Regions from separate parts of the Frigoribacterium sp. PhB118 genome, predicted to be linked through region 1. Evidence: predicted binding sites of a transcription regulator. Region 1 holds the regulator's gene; the other holds the start of a gene.
The links. Region 1 encodes LexA, which represses DNA repair genes until DNA is damaged. Its sites were predicted from a motif close to TCGAACANNTGTTCGA; they were not measured.
Positions count from the first base shown of each region.

Region 2: the regulator LexA is predicted to act here: its motif matches at 5,456-5,471, upstream of EDF21_RS02745 (DNA polymerase III subunit alpha).

Region 1 is NZ_RKID01000005.1:22,785-32,324, reverse strand. Features, by position in the region: gene EDF21_RS14000 (regulatory protein RecX) at 1-107, shown strand, start outside; gene miaB (tRNA (N6-isopentenyl adenosine(37)-C2)-methylthiotransferase MiaB) at 145-1,722, shown strand; gene miaA (tRNA (adenosine(37)-N6)-dimethylallyltransferase MiaA) at 1,724-2,635, shown strand; gene dapF (diaminopimelate epimerase) at 2,632-3,510, shown strand; gene EDF21_RS13980 (class I SAM-dependent methyltransferase) at 3,553-4,173, opposite strand; gene hflX (GTPase HflX) at 4,250-5,797, shown strand; gene lexA (transcriptional repressor LexA) at 5,894-6,607, opposite strand; gene EDF21_RS13965 (LysM peptidoglycan-binding domain-containing protein) at 6,880-7,248, shown strand; gene EDF21_RS13960 (histidinol-phosphate transaminase) at 7,350-8,435, shown strand; gene hisB (imidazoleglycerol-phosphate dehydratase HisB) at 8,432-9,049, shown strand; gene hisH (imidazole glycerol phosphate synthase subunit HisH) at 9,046-9,540, shown strand, end outside.
Region 2 is NZ_RKID01000001.1:603,745-613,284, forward strand. Features, by position in the region: gene pnuC (nicotinamide riboside transporter PnuC) at 1-581, shown strand, start outside; gene EDF21_RS02730 (glycoside hydrolase family 15 protein) at 562-2,397, shown strand; gene EDF21_RS02735 (glucose-6-phosphate dehydrogenase) at 2,500-3,864, opposite strand; gene EDF21_RS02740 (aromatic acid exporter family protein) at 4,065-5,378, opposite strand; gene EDF21_RS02745 (DNA polymerase III subunit alpha) at 5,511-8,963, shown strand; gene EDF21_RS02750 (glutathione S-transferase family protein) at 9,057-9,540, shown strand, end outside.

The sequences.
Region 1 (9,540 bases):
ACGGGTACCTGATGCGCCGCGGGTACCGGTCCGAGGTCGTGCGTCGTGCCATCGAGAAGGCCCTGCCTCGGGGTGGCAGCGGTCGGGGCGGCGTCCGCTTCGAGTGATCGGCTCGGGGGTGGCGGCGATCTACACTGAGTCACCATGACGACGGTCGCCACCACCAGCATCCCCTCGCCCGTCGACGGCCCGGCCCGCACGTACGAGGTCCGTACCTTCGGGTGCCAGATGAACGTGCACGATTCGGAGCGGTTGAGTGGTTCACTCGAGGCGGCCGGCTACGTGGCCGCCGACGGAGCCGAGGCCGACATCGTCGTCATCAACACCTGCGCAGTACGCGAGAACGCCGACAAGAAGCTCTACGGGACCCTGGGGACCCTCGCCGGCCTGAAGAAGAAGCACGAAGGCATGCAGATCGCCGTCGGCGGGTGCCTGGCCCAGAAAGACAAGGACGTCATCCTCGACAGGGCGCCGTGGGTCGACGTCGTCTTCGGTACGCACAACATGGGTGCCCTGCCCACGCTGCTCGAACGCGCGCGGCACAACGACGAGGCCCAGCTCGAGATCCTCGAAGCGCTCGACGTCTTCCCTTCGACCTTGCCGACCAAGCGCGAGTCCACGCACAGCGGCTGGGTCTCGATCTCGGTCGGCTGCAACAACACCTGCACCTTCTGCATCGTCCCTTCGCTCCGAGGCAAGGAGAAGGACCGCCGCCCCGGCGACATCCTCGCCGAGGTCGGGGCGCTCGTCGACGACGGGGCCGTCGAGGTGACGCTGCTCGGGCAGAACGTGAACTCGTACGGTGTCGAGTTCGGCGATCGACTCGCCTTCGGCAAGTTGCTGCGGGCCGTCGGCGCGATCCCCGGGCTCGAGCGGGTGCGCTTCACCAGCCCGCACCCGGCGTCCTTCACCGACGACGTCATCGCCGCCATGGCCGAGACGCCCGCTGTGATGCCCCAGTTGCACATGCCCCTGCAATCGGGGTCCGACCGGGTGTTGCGGGCCATGCGACGCAGCTACCGCAGCGAGAAGTTCCTCGGCATCATCGATCGTGTGCGCGCGGCCATGCCCGACGCCGCGATCAGCACCGACATCATCGTCGGGTTCCCCGGCGAGACCGAGGACGACTTCGCCGAGACCCTCCGGGTCGTCGAACGATCCCGGTTCGCCTCGGCGTTCACGTTCCAGTACTCGGTGCGCCCCGGGACACCCGCGGGCGAGATGGCCGACCAGATTCCCAAGGCCGTCGTCCAAGAACGGTTCGAGCGGTTGACGGCCGTTCAGGACCGCATCTCGGCCGAAGAGAACCGTCGCCAGGTCGGGCGTCCCGTCGAGGTCCTCGTGGCCACCGGCGAGGGGCGGAAGGACGCCTCCACCCACCGTCTCTCGGGTCGCGCCGAAGACAGCCGTCTCGTCCACTTCGAGGTGCCGACGGGTGCTGCCGTTCCGCGACCCGGCGACGTCGTCAGCGTGAGGATCACCGACGCCGCGCCGTTCTACCTGCTCGCCGATGCGGTCGAGGGGCCCGAATCCCTCTACGAGGTCCGTCGCACGCGCGCGGGTGATGCCTGGGACGCCGCGCAGGCCGCCTCGTGCGGGGTGCCGTCCGGGGGCGACGCGACCCGCGCCTCCTCGGCTCGGCCGGCGAGGGTGAGCCTCGGTCTGCCCACGCTGCGGGTGGCGACGACGCCGATCTACAGCACGACCGACGACCTCCGCTGACGTGCTGGTCGCGATCGTCGGAGCGACGGGCACGGGGAAGTCCGCCTTCTCGCTGGACCTCGCCGAGGCACTGTCGGCCCGGGGCGAGACGGTCGAGATCGTCAACGCGGACGCCATGCAGCTCTACCGGGGCATGGACGTCGGCACGGCCAAACTGCCGGTCGCCGAACGGCGAGGCTTCGCGCATCATCTCCTCGACGTCCTCGACGTCACCGACGAGGCGAGCGTCGAATGGTATCAACGCGAAGCCAGGGACCTCATCGACGGCATCGTCGCGCGCGGGGCGGTGCCGGTCCTCGTCGGTGGGTCCGGGCTCTACGTCTCGAGCGTGTTGTTCGACTTCCGGTTCCCCGGCACCGACCCTGCGATCCGGAGTCGCTACGAGGCGATCGCCGACGAGCAGGGGCCAGGGGCGCTGTACGACTTGTTGAGAGAGCGTGATCCGGCGTCCGCCACGTCGATCGGGCCCTCCAACGCCCGACGTCTCGTCCGGGCGCTCGAGGTCGGGGACCTCACCGGCCGTCCCCTCTCGGGAACGCTGCCCGAGAAGTCGTCACCGTGGCGGCCGTCGATCGTCTTCGGCGTGGCCGAGGAGCGCCCCGTGCTCGTCGAACGTCTCGACCGACGCGTCGACCAGATGTGGCGAGACGGCCTCGTCGACGAGGTGCGGGGTCTGCTTACCCTCGGGCTCGAGCGAGGGGTCACGGCGAGCCGGGCGATCGGTTACGCGCAGGCCGTCGCCCAGATCCGGGGTGAGCTCGGCGAGGGGGACGCCATCGATGCCACGGCAGCCCTCACCCGTCGCTACGCCCGCCGCCAGGCGAGCTGGTTCCGCCGGTACGACGACGTCGAGTGGTCCCGCTCGGGCGACGCCCAGGCGGTCGACCGGGCCGTGGCTAGAATCCTGGGGTGACCACCACGCTGCAGTTCACCAAGGGGCACGGCACGGGCAACGACTTCGTCTTGTTCACCGATCCCGATGCGGGCACCGACCTGAGCCCTGCCATGATCCGGGCCCTGGCGGACCGGAGGTTCGGGGTGGGCGGGGACGGGGTCATCCGTGCGGTCCGCACGGCGGCGTTGTCCACCGAGGCGGGCCTGCTCGAGACCGAGCCCCGCGCCGAGTGGTTCATGGACTACCACAACGCCGACGGCAGCCCGGCCGAGATGTGCGGCAACGGCATCCGTGTCTTCGCGCGCTACCTCCTCGAGCGGGGGCTGGTCCAGCTGGGCGAGGACGACGTGCTCGTCGTCGGCACACGGGCCGGCGCGCGTGAGGTGCGTCGTGACGGCACGGGCTTCCGCGTCGACCTGGGGCCGTGGAGGCTCGGCGACGACGATCCGGTCGTGCGGGCGCGCGAGCTGCACGCGGCGCGTCCCGGCCTGCCGATCTCGGTGGGCAACCCCCACGTGGTGGTGGCACTCGCCGGCGACGACGAACTGGACGGTCTCGACCTGACCTACGTGCCGATCGTCGACCCGGCCCCGGCCGACGGGGCGAACGTCGAGTTCGTGGTCCCGGCGGACCCGCTCGTGGTCGACGGGCTGGGTCGCATCCGCATGCGTGTCCACGAGCGGGGCAGCGGCGAGACCCTGTCGTGCGGCACCGGTGCGGCAGCGGCCGCCCTGGCGACGCGGTACTGGGCAGGAGCCTCGGCACCCGAGGCCTGGTTGGTCGAGGTCCCCGGCGGCGTCGTGGGCGTGTCGGTGAGTCATCACGCCGATGGTGAGCACGTCTCGCTCAGTGGGCCGGCCGAACTGGTCTTCACCGGCGCGCTCGAGCTCTGAGCCGCGCCGGGGGCGGCGTCCAGACCTCGGCGAGAAGTCCGATCAGTCGGCGTCGGTGAGTCGCTCGGCGCGCAGTATCCGGTATCCCTTGCTGGTGGAGGCGCGGGTCACGTCCACGACGCCGGTCATGGTCTCGTTCATCCAGCGCTGCAGGGAGTCGGCCCCCAGGTTCTTCTGCACGACCAGCCACGCGTCCGACCCCGCGTCGAGGCGGGGGAGCCACCGTTCGAGCAGGGAGTGCAGCTCGGCCTTGCCGACCCGGATCGGCGGGTTCGACCAGATCGTCGCGAAGCGCAGATCGTCGGGAACACCGTCGGGGGTCACGGCGTTGACGTTCTCGAGGCCGACCGACCGCGCGTTCTCGCGCACGAGGTCGAGCACTCTCTCGTTCACGTCGACGGCCCAGACCGTCGCGTCGGGTGACGACAACGCGAGGCTCAGTGTGATGGGGCCCCACCCGCACCCGACGTCCAACAGATGGCCCGCCCTCGGCGGCGTCGGCGTGCCCCCCAGCAGGACCGAGGTGCCCGGGTCGACGCGGCCGGGGCTGAAGACGCCGGCAGCCGTGGTCAGGGTCAGCTCCCGGCCCGCGAGGACGACCTCGATCGTCCGGGGCTTGGCCGCGCTGCCGGGCTGGGGGGAGAAGTAGTGCTCGCTGGCCATGGTCGCCAACCTACCGAACATCGGGCAGGGCCTCGCTCCCTGCTCTCCGCACACCGAAAGGGTTAGTATCACCCCGATGACAGACCACACCACGACCCCGCTCGATCCGGAGCGGAACGACCAGCCCGACGACGTCGTCGCGCGCGTGCTCGATCGTGCGGCCCAGAGGGCATCCGGCTACACCGTCTTCTCGCCGGCTCAGGCCATCCAGACCCGCTCGTTGCACCACGACGGCGACTCCGACGGCGATCAGTCCGAGCGCGACGACCGCCAGGCCCTCCGCCGCGTGGCGGGCCTGTCGACCGAACTGCAGGACGTCACCGAGGTCGAGTACCGCCAGTTGCGCCTCGAGAACGTCGTCCTGATCGGCGTCTACTCGCAGGGGTCGATGGCGGATGCCGAGAACTCCCTCCGCGAGCTCGCTGCCCTGGCCGAGACGGCGGGGGCGGTCGTGCTCGACGGACTGCTACAGCGACGGCCGAACCCGGACCCGAGCACCTACCTGGGCAAGGGCAAGGCCGAAGAACTGCGCGGAACGGTCGCGGCCCTCGGCGCCGACACCGTCATCGCCGACACCGAGCTGGCCCCCAGCCAGCGACGGGCCCTCGAGGACGTGGTCAAGGTCAAGGTGATCGACCGCACGGCCGTCATCCTCGACATCTTCAGCCAGCACGCCAAGAGCCGGGAGGGCAAGGCGCAGGTCGAACTGGCCCAACTCGAGTACCTCCTGCCCCGTCTCCGCGGTTGGGGCGAGTCGATGTCCCGCCAGGCCGGTGGACAAGTCGGAGGCGCGGGTGCCGGAATGGGCAGCCGCGGGCCCGGTGAGACCAAGATCGAGCTCGACCGGCGCCGCATCCACACCCGCATGGCCCGGCTCCGCAAGCAGATCAAAGAGATGAAGCCTGCCCGCGACGCCAAGCGGGCCAACCGTGACCGCAACGAGGTGCCCACCGTCGCCATCGCCGGATACACGAACGCCGGGAAGTCCAGCCTCCTGAACCGGTTGACGAGCGCGGGCGTCCTCGTCGAGAACGCGCTGTTCGCGACCCTGGACGCGACGGTCCGCAAGAGCGTGACGGCCGACGGTCGTCCCTTCACGTACGCGGACACCGTCGGATTCGTGCGGAACCTCCCTCACCAGCTGGTCGAGGCATTCCGATCGACGCTCGAGGAGGTCGAGGCGTCCGACGTCATCGTGCACGTCGTCGACGGGTCGCACCCCGACCCCGCCGCCCAGCTCGCCACCGTCCGTGACGTCATCGCCGAGGTCGACGGTCGTGACATCGCCGAGATCGTCGTCTACAACAAGAGCGACCTCGTCGACGACGACCAGCGTCTCGTCTTGCTCGGGCTCGAGCCGACGGCGGTCTTCGTCTCGGCACGGACGGGTGAGGGCATCGACGAGCTGCTCGCCCGCATCGCAGCCGTCCTGCCCGAACCCGAGATCGAGCTCGACCTGTTGGTGCCGTACGACCGCGGCGACGTCGTCTCCCACCTCCACGACTCGGGCCGCATCGTCAGCACGGACTACGAAGAAGAGGGCACCCGCGTCCACGCGCGTGTCTACCCGAGTGACGTCGCCGGGCTCACGCCCTACGTGGCTCCCGTGGGCGTGGGGCGCTGACGCCGAGCCGCACGTCCTCGAACGACGAAGCGCCGACCACCTGTGGTGGTCGGCGCTTCGTCGTTCGCGGGGCGGGTCGCCACCGTCGAGAAGAGATCAGACGGAGCGCAACACGGCGACGACCTTGCCGACGATCTGCGCATGGTCGCCGACGATGGGTTCGAACGCGCTGTTCCGGGGAAGCAGCCAGGTGTGGCCGTCTCGCTGGCGGAACACCTTGACGGTTGCTTCGTCGTCGAGCATGGCCGCGACGATGTCGCCGTTCTCGGCGTCCTGCTGCTGCCGCACGACGACCCAGTCCCCGTCGCAGATGGCCGCGTCGATCATCGAGTCGCCGACCACCCGCAACATGAACAGTTCGCCCTTGCCGACGAGTTGACGCGGCAGGGGCATCACGTCCTCGATCTGCTGCTCGGCCGTGATGGGGATGCCGGCGGCGATCCGTCCGACCATGGGGACGTGAGCAGTGTCGCCGTCGTCACTCGTCGTGAAGACGGTGGCCGGGGCGACCGCCGGCGCCGTCGCGTCCACGAGGACCTCGAGGGCTCGGGGTCGGTTCGGGTCACGGCGGATCTTGCCGGCGAGTTCGAGCTGATTCAACTGGTGCGTGACGCTCGACAGGGACTTGAGGCCGACGGCGTCGCCGATCTCGCGCATGCTCGGGGGATACCCGCGGTGTCCGATGCTCTCGGTGATCGCGGCGAGGATCGACGCCTGCTTCGCCGTCAACTCCTTGCGGGGGAGGACGCCCGGATCGAGCGGACGGGGGGCGTCGGTGGCCGCCTGCGGGGTGCGCTTCGGGTCGCTCATGGGTCTCCTGCCGTCGATGTCGGTGGCCCCTGTTTGACTCCTACCACCGATCGAAACCGTATCCGATCGGGCGGTGTCGACAAAACACATGTTCGAGTGTGTCGCGTTATCGCTTCCCGATCTACAGCGATTCCCTCCTGTGATACCCGTCGCTGGGGTTGAAAGCCTCGGCAATCGAATGTATGTTCGGAACACGTCTTCGTGCCCGGCATTCCCGGCCGAGTGCCGGGTACGAACTCGTCCCCTGTCTTCCACGGTGAAAGGACCACCTCATGAGCATCACCTCAGCATCAGCAGTTGCGTCCCCCGTCGACTCGACCCGAGTCGTGCGCACGCGTCTGCGCATCACCCGGCGGGGCCGCGCGGTCGTCGCCGCGCTCGTCGCGGTCCCGCTCGTCGTCGTGGCGGGTGCGCTCGTCCTCAACGGTGGCGGCGCCGTCGCGTCCGACACGACGGGTCGCGCGGACTTCCAGCACGTGACCGTCGACGGCGGCGAGACGCTCTGGCAGGTCGCGTCAGAGATCGACCCCGACGCCGATCCTCGCGACGTCATCGCCGACCTCGTCTCGCTCAACAACCTGCCGAGCGCCGAGGTCTCCGCCGGGCAGAGCCTCGCCGTCCCCGCTCAGTACGCTCGCTGAACTGCCGTCGTCGACGAGGTGGGTGGTCCGGTCCACGGCCATCGTGTTCGTTCGGTGGCGACCGACCCGACACACCGCCGGCCCGCCCGTACGATGGTGGGGTGTCCTTCAGTCTCGACGACCTGCCCATCCGTGACGACCTCCGGGGGCTGACGCCCTACGGCGCTCCCCAGAAAAAGGTCCCGGTCGCTCTCAACGTCAACGAGAACACGCATCCCATCCCCGAGGACGTCGCTCGCGACATCGTCGAGTCGGTGGCCCGGGCGGTCCTCGACGTCAACAGGTACCCCGATCGTGAGTTCACGACGCTGCGCGACTCGCTGGCGGCCTACCTCGGGCACGATCTGACCCGCGACAACATCTGGGCGGCGAACGGCTCCAACGAGGTCATCCAGCAGCTCCTCCAGGCCTTCGGAGGCCCAGGCCGCTCCGTCCTGGGGTTCCCCCCCACGTATTCGATGCACTCGATCATCGCCACGGGCACCGGCAGCCGGTGGATCGAGGGTCGTCGTGACGAGGGGTTCCGCATCTCGCCCGAGACCGCGGTCTCCGAGATCGAGCGCACCCGTCCCGACATCGTCTTCTTCTGCGGTCCGAACAACCCCACGGGCACCCCTCTCGATCTCGCCACGATCGAGGCTGCCTACGACGCGACGGACGGCATCGTCTTCGTCGACGAGGCCTACGCCGAGTTCATGCCGGCCGACCAGCCGACGGCACTGACCCTCCTGGCCGGCCGCGAACGTCTGGTCGTGTCCCGCACGATGAGCAAGGCGTTCGCGTTCGCCGGTGCCCGGGTCGGCTACCTGGCCGCGCACCCGGCCGTGGCCGACGCGCTGCGTCTGGTGCGCCTCCCGTACCACCTCTCGTCCCTGACGCAGGCGGCGGCCGTCGCAGCGCTCTCGCACGCGAGCGAGATGCTCGCCATGGTCGACGACATCAAGGCCCAGCGTGATCGCATCGTGCACGAGTTGACCGAGCTCGGGTACGAGCCGTGGCCCACCTGGTCGAACTTCGTCCTCTTCGGTGGGGTCGACGATCCGACCGACGTCTTCGAGCGCCTGCTCGAGCGGGGCGTCATCGTCCGCAACCTGGGCATCCCGAACCACCTGAGGGTCAGTGCGGGCACCGAGGCCGAGACCACCGCGTTCCTCGAGGCGCTCCGCGACATTAGGCTCTCTTCGTGACCGAGACGACCCGCGCCGCCCGTACCGCTTCCCTCTCGCGCGAGACGAGCGAGTCCAGCATCGCCCTCGCCCTCGACCTCGACGGTTCGGGCCGATCGACGATCGACTCGTCGGTGCCGTTCTTCGACCACCTCCTGACGGCGTTGTCGAAGCACTCCCTGATCGACCTCGAGGTCACCGCGAAGGGCGACACGCACATCGACGTCCACCACACCGTCGAAGACATCGGCATCACGTTCGGCACCGCGCTGAAGCAGGCGCTCGGCGACAAGTCGGGCATCTCGCGCTACGGTGACGCGCTCGTCCCGCTCGACGAGGCCCTCGTGCAGGCGGTCGTCGACGTGTCGGGGCGTCCGTACCTCGTCCACACGGGCGAGCCGGAGGGGTTCGAGTACCACCTCATCGGCGGGCACTTCACCGGCTCGATGGTCCGCCACGTCTTCGAGGCCATCACCTTCCACGCCGGCATCACCGTCCACGTCCGCGTGCTGGGCGGGCGTGATCCGCACCACATCGCCGAGGCCGAGTTCAAGGCGTTCGCCCGGGCGCTCCGCCAGGCGGTCCAGCCCGACCCGCGCGTCAGTGGCATCCCGTCGACGAAGGGCGCCCTGTGAGCGGCGCGCGTCCCTCCGTCGTCGTCCTCGACTACGGCAGCGGCAACGTCCACTCGGCCGTCAAGGCGCTCGAGTTGGCGGGTGCCGACGTCGAGTTGACGTCCGATCGCGCCCGGGTGCAGGCGGCCGACGGCCTCTTCGTCCCCGGTGTCGGCGCGTTCGCAGCCGTCATGAGCCAGCTCGAGTCCGTGCGAGGTGGCGAGCTGATCGACCGACGGCTGGCCGGCGGGCGTCCGGTCATGGGCATCTGCGTGGGCATGCAGGTCTTCTTCGAGGGCGGCGTCGAACGCGGCAACAGCACCGGTGGCCTCGGGGCGTGGCCCGGGGTGGTCGACGAACTGAAGGCTGACGTCCTGCCGCACATGGGCTGGAACACCGTCGACGTGCCCGAGGGCAGCGTGCTCTTCGACGGGGTGGCCGACGAGCGGTTCTACTTCGTCCACTCGTTCGCCGCACAAGAGTGGTCCCTCGACGTGATCCGACCCTTCGCC
Region 2 (9,540 bases), on a different contig from region 1:
TCGGCGGCATGAGGCGCAAGGTCTGGGCCTGGCCGATCGGCATCGTGGGCAACGCGCTGCTGTTCACCGTCTTCCTCGGCGCGGTGTTCGACACCCCCAACCCGGTGAACCTGCTCGGGCAGGCCGCACGCCAGGTGATGTTCATCGTGGTGTCGATCTACGGCTGGTACCGCTGGAAGCACGCCGACGACGCCGGCGACGCGGCCGTCGAGCCCCGCTGGGCGGGGTGGAAGAACCGGGTGCTGATCGTCGTCGTCCTCGTCGGCGGCACCGCCGCGTTGACCCCCCTGTTCCGCCTGCTGGGATCGTACGAACCCGTGTGGGCCGACGCCTGGATCTTCACCGGGTCGCTCCTCGCCACCTACGGCATGGCCAAGGGCTGGGTCGAGTTCTGGTTGATCTGGGTCGCGGTCGACCTCGTCGGCACTCCCCTGTTGTTCAGCGCCGGCTACTACGCGTCGGCGTTCATGTACGTCTTCTACGGCGCCTTCACGCTCGCGGGCTTCGTCGTCTGGGCTCGCACCCGGCGACAGAAGCCCAAGGTCGAGACGCTCTGGCCCGATCCGACGCTGCAACGCTGATCCCGGCCCCGGGGCGCGCTGGTTTGATGAGCACATGCCCCTGCCCATCGAGAACTACGCACTGATCGGCGACCTGCACACCGGAGGCCTCGTCGGCTCCGACGGCAGCATCGACTGGCTCTGCCTCCCCCGCTTCGACTCCGCGTCGACCTTCGGTGCCCTGCTCGGCGACCACGACGCCGGACGCTGGCTCGTGGCCCCCTCCGACGCCGCCGCCACCTCGACCCGGCGATACGTCGACGACACCTTCGTGCTCGTCACCCGCTGGACGACGCCCACCGGCGTGGTCGAGGTCACCGACCTCATGCCCTACGGCGACCGGCGGGCCGACGTCGTCCGCCGGGTGACCGGGGTCTCGGGCACCGTCTCGATGCACGTGGACCTCGCGATCCGGTTCGGCTACGGGACGGCCCTCCCCTGGGTGCGGCAGATCCCCGAGGGCGACGAGACGGCCCTCGTCGCCACGGCCGGGCCCGACGCCGTCGTGGTCCGCGGCCCGCGGCTGACGGCCACCGACCACACGCACGAGGCGACGTTCGACGTCTCCCCCGGCGAGACGGTCGACCTCAGCCTCACCTGGTACCCGTCCCATCGCGAACCGCCGGCGCCCCTCGACGTGCCGGCCGGCATCGACGAGACCGTCGCCTGGTGGCAGGCATGGGCCTCACGCTGCTCGGCCCCCGAGGCCTACGCCCCCGAGGTGCACCGGTCGCTCCTGATCCTCCGAGCCCTCACCAACGAGGACACCGGAGGCATCGTCGCCGCGGCGACCACGAGCCTGCCCGAACGGTTCGGCGGCTCGCGCAACTGGGACTACCGCTACGTCTGGCTGCGTGACGCGTCGATGACGCTGCAGGCCCTCATCCTGCACGGATACGCCGAGGAGGCCGACCGGTGGCGCGGCTGGCTGCTGCGTGCCATCGCCGGGGACCCCGCCGACGTGCAGATCATGTACGGCCTGGCCGGCGAGCGGTACCTGCACGAGAGCGAACTCGGGCATCTGCCCGGCTACGACGGGGCCTCACCGGTGCGCATCGGGAACGCCGCGTACGAGCAGTACCAGGGCGACATCTTCGGCGAGGTGATGGTGGCCCTGCACGAAGCCCGCCTGCTCGGCGTCGAGGAGAGCGAGTACTCGTGGCCCCTGCAGCGTGCCCTCATGCAGTACGTCGAGGACAACTGGACCCGGCCCGACAACGGCATCTGGGAGATCCGCGGCGAATTGCAGCACTTCACCCACTCGCGGGTGATGATCTGGGCCGCTCTGGACCGGGCCATCAAGGGCATCGAGCAGTTCGGCCTCGACGGCCCGGTCGACCGGTGGCGTCGGCTGCGTGACGAGGTGCGCACCGAGATCGAGACCCGCGGTTGGAACGCCGACCGCGCCTCCTTCACCCAGCACTACGGCACGACCGAGGTCGACGCGTCCCTGCTGCAGCTGCCGCAGGTCGGCTTCGTCGCCGCCGACGACCCCCGGATGCTCGGCACCGTCGCCGCCATCGAGCACGATCTGCTGCAGGACGGCCTGCTCATGCGTTACCGCACCGAAAGCGGCATCGACGGCCTGGACGGGGCGGAGAACCCGTTCTTGACCTGCTCGTTCTGGCTGGCCGAGCAGTACGCCGCCTCGGGGCGCGTCGACGACGCCGTCGCCCTGATGGACCGGCTGGTCGGCTACTGCAACGACGTCGGGATGCTCTCGGAGGAGATCGAGGTCGCGACGGGACGCCACGTCGGCAACACCCCGCAGGCGTTGTCGCACCTGGCGCTGGTGCGCGCGGCCGACGCGATCGGGAAGGCGCACGACCGCGGGTGACCCGACCCGCGCCTCCTCGGCTGCCGGACGCGACGACGGCCGCCCTGCTCGGGAGAGCGGGGCGGCCGTCGAGGTCTGCCGGTCAGGAGTGCGCGACCAGGATCAGGCGGGCCAGTCCGACGGACCGGTCGACCCGGCGGCGTAGGTGTCGAGCGGCACCTGGTCGGCCTTCCAGGCCTCGATCACGGGAGCGACGATCGCCCAGCAGCGCTCGGCCACGTCGCCGCGGATCGAGAGCGTCGGGTCGTCGTGGAAGATGCCGCTGAGCACCTCGCCGTAGGGCGTGAGCTCGGGCTTGCCCAGGGTGACCGACATCGTCGACTTCTCGAGGTCGAAGGGGTTGCCCGAGCCGTTCGTGGTCACGCCGAGCTCCATCGTCTCGGGGCTGATCTCGATGCGGAGCGTGTCGGGCGTCGACGAGCCGTTGAGGCCCTCGGGAAGCGCGGGGACCGGCTTGAAGGTGATGAGCACCTCTTTGCGGATCTTGGTCATGCCCTTGCCCGACCGCAGGATGAACGGGACGCCCGCCCAGCGACGGGTCTTGACCTCGAACTCGACCTCGGCGAGGGTCTCGGTCTGGCGCTCGTTGTCGACGCCGTCCTCGTCGGCGTAGGCGGGGACGTCCTTGCCGTCGATCGTGCCGGCCGCGTACTGGGCGCGACGGCTCGAGGCGACCGGGTCGGCGTCCTTGACCCAGGTGGCGCGCAGGACGCGGGCGATCTCGCTGCGCAGCTCGACCGAGTCGATGCTCGACGGGGCGTCCATCGCGATGACGGCGAGCACCTGCAGCAGGTGGCTCTGGATCATGTCGATCAGCGCGCCGGCCTTGTCGTAGTACTGGGCGCGACCCTCGAGGCCGAGGACCTCGTCGTAGAAGATCTCGACCTTCTCGATGTTCTCGCTGTTCCAGACCGGCTCGAAGAGGCGGTTGGCGAAGCGCAGGCCGATCATGTTGAGGACCGTCGCGCGACCGAGGAAGTGGTCGGTGCGGTGGATGCGCTCCTCGGGGACGATCTTGAGGAGTTCGGCGTTGAGCTCGCGGGCGCTCTCTTCGTCCGAGCCGAACGGCTTCTCGAGGGCGAGGCGCAGGCCGTCGGGCAGGTCGATCTCGGCGAGCGCCTGGATGACCTTGGTGCTGATGGCGGGCGGCAGGGCGAAGTACATGACCGGCGTGCCCTCGCTGGCCTCGAACAGGGCCTTCAGGTGCTCGACCGTGGTCGGGTCGCCCTGGATGTACCGGCTCGACGCCAGCGTCTTCTTGGCGAGGTCGCTGCCGGCGTCGCCGTTGAAGGCGGTCTTCACGACGTCGTCCCACTCTTCGGGGCTGCGCTCGCTGCGGCCGGTGCCGATGAGCTGGACGTCGACGCCGCGGTCGCTCTTGAGCAGGCTCGCGAGGCCGGGGAGCAGCAGACGCTCGGTGAGGTCTCCGCTGGCTCCGAGGATGATGAGGGTGGTGGTGTCTGTCACAGTGCAGCTTTCGTGGGAGGGCGACGATCGTGTCGTCGCTGGTCGATCAGGCGGCGGGGGTTCTCGGGGCCACGGGTGTCAACGCACAGGGGGGACGGACATTCCCGTCGACCGCCCCGGCCGCGGAGGGCACGGGTCGCGTCTCGGCGCCGGTGCCCGGTCAACCGTACTGCTCCCGGAGGGCGAGCGCCGTATCGGGGTCAGCGACCGGCGTCGGCCTCGCCGTCCTGCACGGTGTCGTGCGGGGCGGTGTCGCGGGGTGCACTGTCGTCGTCGACCGGCCCCGTGCTGTCGGTGCCGCCCACCCGGCCGCCGGTGTCGTCGTCGCCGGCCGTGCGCCCCTCCTCGGCGGCGTCGTCCTCGGGGCGGGGCGCGGTGGTGTCGTCGGGGTCGAGCGCGGCGATGATGCGTCCGAGCGAGACGGCGATCGAGACGCCGCCGCTCGTGTCCGTGGTCGGGCGGTCCCGGTGGCGGTCGACGGCGTCCCAGAGGTCCGCGACGCGTCGCCGGGCGTCGGTGAACGCGTCGACGTCGTCGGCCCCGTGGCGTCGGATGACGGTGGCGACGCCGTGCACGGCGTGGGCGACGTCGGGCGCGAGGTCGTCGGGCATGCCGATCTGCCGGCCGATCCGGCGACCGAGGATGCCCGAGACCTCGGCGACGTCCTGCAGGTGGAACGAGACGCGCTCGTACGTGGCGAGATCCGCGTACTCCTGGCCGAGGTCGCGGCGGCGGAGCAACCACCGCGGGTTCATGCGACGGGACTCGTCCGCGTACGCGACGGTCTCGCGGACGCGGCGGAGGGTGCTCGGCAGGACGCCCACGCGACGCTCCCATTCGTCGTCCTCGAGGGGCCAGGGGGTCTCGAACACGCCGGCGACCTCGTCGGCCCGGTCGGCCAGCGAGTCCTTCACCCGGAGGAGGCGATCCTCGGCGCGCGAGGCGTAGAGCGGCGGCACGAGCACCAGGTTGACGATGACGCCGACGACGACGCCGACCCCGATCTGCACGATGTAGCCCAGCGAGTAGGCCTCGGCGTTCGCGCCGCCGAGCAGCAGCACGAACAGCCCGGCCGTGAGCACCCAGTCGCGACCGGCGCCGAGCCAGCGGATGCCGGCCACGAGCACGCCGACCCCGACGACGAGCGCCACCGCCAACACGCCGGGCCGACCGTCCTGCAGCGAGAAGACCGCCGTGGCGAGGGCGATGCCGACGACCACGCCGACCAGCACCTGGAACCCCTGTCGCAGCGAGCTCTTGATGGTCGGGTACATCGCGATCACGGCGCCGAGCGGCGCGTAGTACGGGTAGTCGGCGGCGACGCCGGGCACCTGCGGCGCGATCCAGTAGGCGAGGGCGGCGGCGAGCGCCGTCTTCACGGCGAGCAGGAGGCGCGGTTGGGCCAGCAGGACGCGGGTCCAGTGGGTCGCGGTGCGGGCGTCGCGACGCAGGGCGGACCGTCGATCGGGCGAGGTGGAGCCTCGATCGGTCGGGGTGGGGCGTCGATCGGACATGCCCCGATGATGACAGGCCGTGGGACCCGAGGGACGGGCCACGGGGTGCGACGGCCGATCGGAGCGACGTACACTGGTCGAACACCTGTTCGAACGACCCGGCCGGGGGTTCAGCAGCCCGAGGTACCGACCATGAGCTTCACCCACCTGCGCGTCGCGTCGGCGTTCAGCGCCCACCACGGCACGGCGCACCCGAAGGCGCTCGTCGACGCCGCCGTCGCGGCGGGTGCCGACGCGGCGGCGATCACCGACCGGGACGGGCTGTACGGGGCGATCCGGCACGTCGGGGCCTGCCGGACGGCGGGCGTCGACCCGATCGTCGGAGTCGAGCTGGGGTGCCGGGACGACCGCGAGGGGTTCGTGGACGGTGGTGCCGACGGCGGCGGGGCCGTCGGCGGGGTCGACCGCATCGTGGTGCTGGCGCACGGGGCGCGGGGCGGCGGGCCGGCGAAGGCGGGGTGGGCGGCGCTGTGCCGGCTGATCAGCGCGTCCCACGGTCGGGCCACCCGCCGCGCCAGCGGCAGCGCCAACAGCGTGGCGACCATCGCCCGGTCCCGGGTGAGGGGCTTCGTCCAGGGCGAGACCGAGCCGGCGGCGACCGTGCTGCTGGGGCCCGACTCCGACGTGGGCCGACTGGTCCAGGCGGGGCGTCACAGCGAGGCCGCGGCGTCGCTCGCCGACTGGGCGGCGACGCTGCCGGGCGGCGTGGTGGTCGAGGTGGTCTGCCACCTGACCGAGCCGGGCGAGAGCCGCAGCATCCGGCACGCCGCCCGCATGCTCGAGTTGGCCGACCACGTCGGGGTGCCGGCCGTGCTCACGAACGCCGTGCGGTACCTCGATCCCGACGAGGCCGTCACGGCCGACGTGCTCGACTCGGCGGGGCACCTGGCCGCCCTCGGCTCGTTCCGGCCCCAACCGAACGCCCAGGCCTACCTCAAACGCCCCGCCGACATGCGCCGACTGGCCCGTCTGGTGAGCGACGCCTCGTCGTTGCCCCGCAGCGTCGGCGACGAGATGCTCGCCGCCACCGAACGCCTGGCCGACCGGTGCCGACTCGACCCCGTCGCCGACCTCGGCTGGGGCCGCCCGAAGGTGCCGGAGCTCAGCGCGATCGGCGTCGACGGCGACCCCGACCAGGCGCTGTTCCGGCAGGCCCAGGCCGGCGTCACCGAACGCTTCGGCGACGCCGACCGTGCCCTGCGCGACAAGGTCGAGGACCGCATGCGCTACGAACTCGGCATCATCACCGGGTTCGGCTTCGCCGGGTACTTCCTCACCGTGGCCGACGTCTCCGCACTGATGCGCGACCTGCGGGTGCGCAACGCGGCGCGGGGATCGGGGGCGGGCAGCCTCGTCACCTACCTGCTGCGCATCTCGAACGTCGACCCGATCGAGCACGACCTGCTGTTCGAACGGTTCCTCGGCAACAAGCGCGAGACCCTGCCCGACATCGACATCGACGTCGAGGCGGCGCGGCGGCACGAGGTCTACCGGGCGATCTTCGACCGGTACGGCAGCAACCGGGTCACGCTCATGTCGATGCAGTCCACCTACCGCGGACGCGGGGCGGTGCGCGACGCCGGTCTCGCGCTGGGCCTCGACGACGAGCAGATCGACCTCGTGGCCAAGAACGTCTGGCGGTCGAACGCCCGAGACCTGCGCACGGCGATGGCCGAGAAACCCGAGCTGCGCGAGATCGCCGAACTCGCCAGGAGCAACGACCAGATCGACCTGCTCGTCGACCTCAGCGAACGGCTCGACCGTCTGCCCCGGCACATCTCGATGCACCCGTGCGGGGTCATCCTCGGCGACTCCGACCTGCTCAGCACGACCCCCGTCCAGCCCAGCGGCATCGGCCTGCCGATGAGCCAGTTCGACAAGTACGACATGAACGACGCCGGCCTGCTCAAGCTGGACGTCCTCGGCGTCCGCATGCAGAGCTCGCTCGCTTACGCCCTCGACGAGATCGAACGCGTCAACGGCCCCCGTGCCGCCCTCGCCGGAGCCCTGCCCGTCGACGTGCCCTACGTGAACCGCCAGGGTCGGATCGAGCTCGACGAGATCCCGCACGACGACGAGCCCACCTTCGAGGCGATCCGCACCACCCACACGCTCGGCATGTTCCAGATCGAGAGCCCCGGTCAGCGCGAGCTGATCGGCAAGATGCAGCCCGACCGCTACGAAGACCTCATCGCCGACATCTCGCTGTTCCGGCCCGGCCCGATGAAGGGCAACATGATCGCGCCGTTCCTCGACACCAAGCACGGATTCCAACAGCCCGACTACCTGCACCCGAGCTTCGCGTCGTTCCTCGACGACAGCTACGGGGTGGTCATCTACCACGAGCACGTGCTGCGCATCCTCGAGGCGACCATGCAGGTGTCGCTCGCCGAGGCCGACGAGATCCGACGGCACATGGGCAAGGGCGACGACGACGCGCTCGAGGCCACCTTCCGCGAGCGCACCCGCGGCAACCTCGACCCCGCGACCGGGAGGCGACGCTTCGACGACGCCGCGGTCGACCGGATCTGGGCCGCGCTCAAGGGGTTCGGGTCGTTCGGCTTCTGCAAGGCCCACGGGGCCGCGTTCGCCCTGCCGACCTACCAGAGCGCGTGGTTGAAGACCCACTACCCGGCCGAGTTCCTGGCGGGCGTCCTCACCCACGACCCGGGCATGTACCCGAAGCGGTTGCTGCTGACCGAGGCGCGACGCATGGGCGTCCCCGTGCTGCCGCTCGACGTCAACGCCTCGACCGACGTCTACCGGGTCGAGCGCCTCCGGCCGCCCGCGACCCCGATCGCGCCGACCCGGGTCGGCGACCTCGGTCTGCGGCTGTCGCTGGCCGACGTGCACGGCATCAGCGACGCCGAGTTGGCCCGGGTGGTCGTGAACCGTCCCTACGACTCGATCACCGACTTCTGGCAGCGGGCGACGCCGTCCCGATCGCTCTTCGAGCGCCTGGCGCAGGTCGGGGCGCTCGACTCGGTCGCCGGGCCCGGCCGCACCCGCGGCGACGTCCTGGCGCGGGTGCGGGCGCTCACCGGCCGGTCGTCGCGCCCGAAGGCCACCGACGTCGAGAACCAGCTCGACTTCTCGATCGACGACTCCGACACGGTGCCGACCGGCACGCCCGACGTCGACGCCCGGCAGCGGGTCGCCGACGAGCTCGACATCCTCTCGATGGAGGTCAGCGAACACGTGATCGAGAGCTACCGGCCCATGCTCGACGACCTGGGCGTGGTGCGCGCCGCCGACCTGCGCGACCACTGGAACGGCACGACCGTGCTCGTGGCGGGCATCCGCATCGCGACCCAGACCCCGCCGATGCGCAGCGGCAAACGCGTGGTCTTCATCAGCCTCGACGACGGCAGCGGCTGCTCCGACTCCACGTTCTTCGAGGAGGCCCAGGCCCGCGCCGGCTCGCTGCTGTTCGGCACACAGCTGATGGTGATCCAGGGACGCACGCGTCGCACCGGCGAGCGCGGCATCTCGCTCGAGGCCGAGAACGCGTGGGACCTCAAGGCGATGTGGCGCGACTGGAACGCGGCCCGCGCCTCCTCGTCCCTGGCCGTCGGCAACTCCTGACCCGTGTCGCCACCACGGCGGCCGGGGCCGCCGCTCGTCCCTGCACGTCGCAGCAGCCAGGAATTGCCGACACCCCGTGCGTAGGGTGGCGACATGAGCGATCAGCAGGTCAAGGGCAGCTACGTCGAACCGGGTCAGGAGTACACCCGCGACACCAACTACATCGAGGACCGCATCACGCGCGATGCCGTCGACGGGTGGCCGGTCGAGGCCGGTCGCTACCGCCTGGTCGCCGCCCGGGCCTGCCCCTGGGCGAACCGCAGCGTCATCTCGCGACGCCTGCTCGGGCTGGAGGACGCGATCTCGCTCGGCCTGCCCGGCCCCACGCACGACGCCCGCAGCTGGACCTTCGACCTCGACCCCGACGGTCGCGACCCCGTCCTCGGCATCGAACGCCTCCAAGAGGCGTTCTTCGCCCGCACGCCCGACTACCCGCGCGGCATCACCGTGCCGGCGATCGTCGACGTGCCGAGCGGCAAGGTCGTCACGAACGACTTCCCCCAGATCACCCTCGACTTCGCGACCGAGTGGACCGCCCACCACCGTGAGGGCGCCCCCGACCTCTACCCCGAGGCCC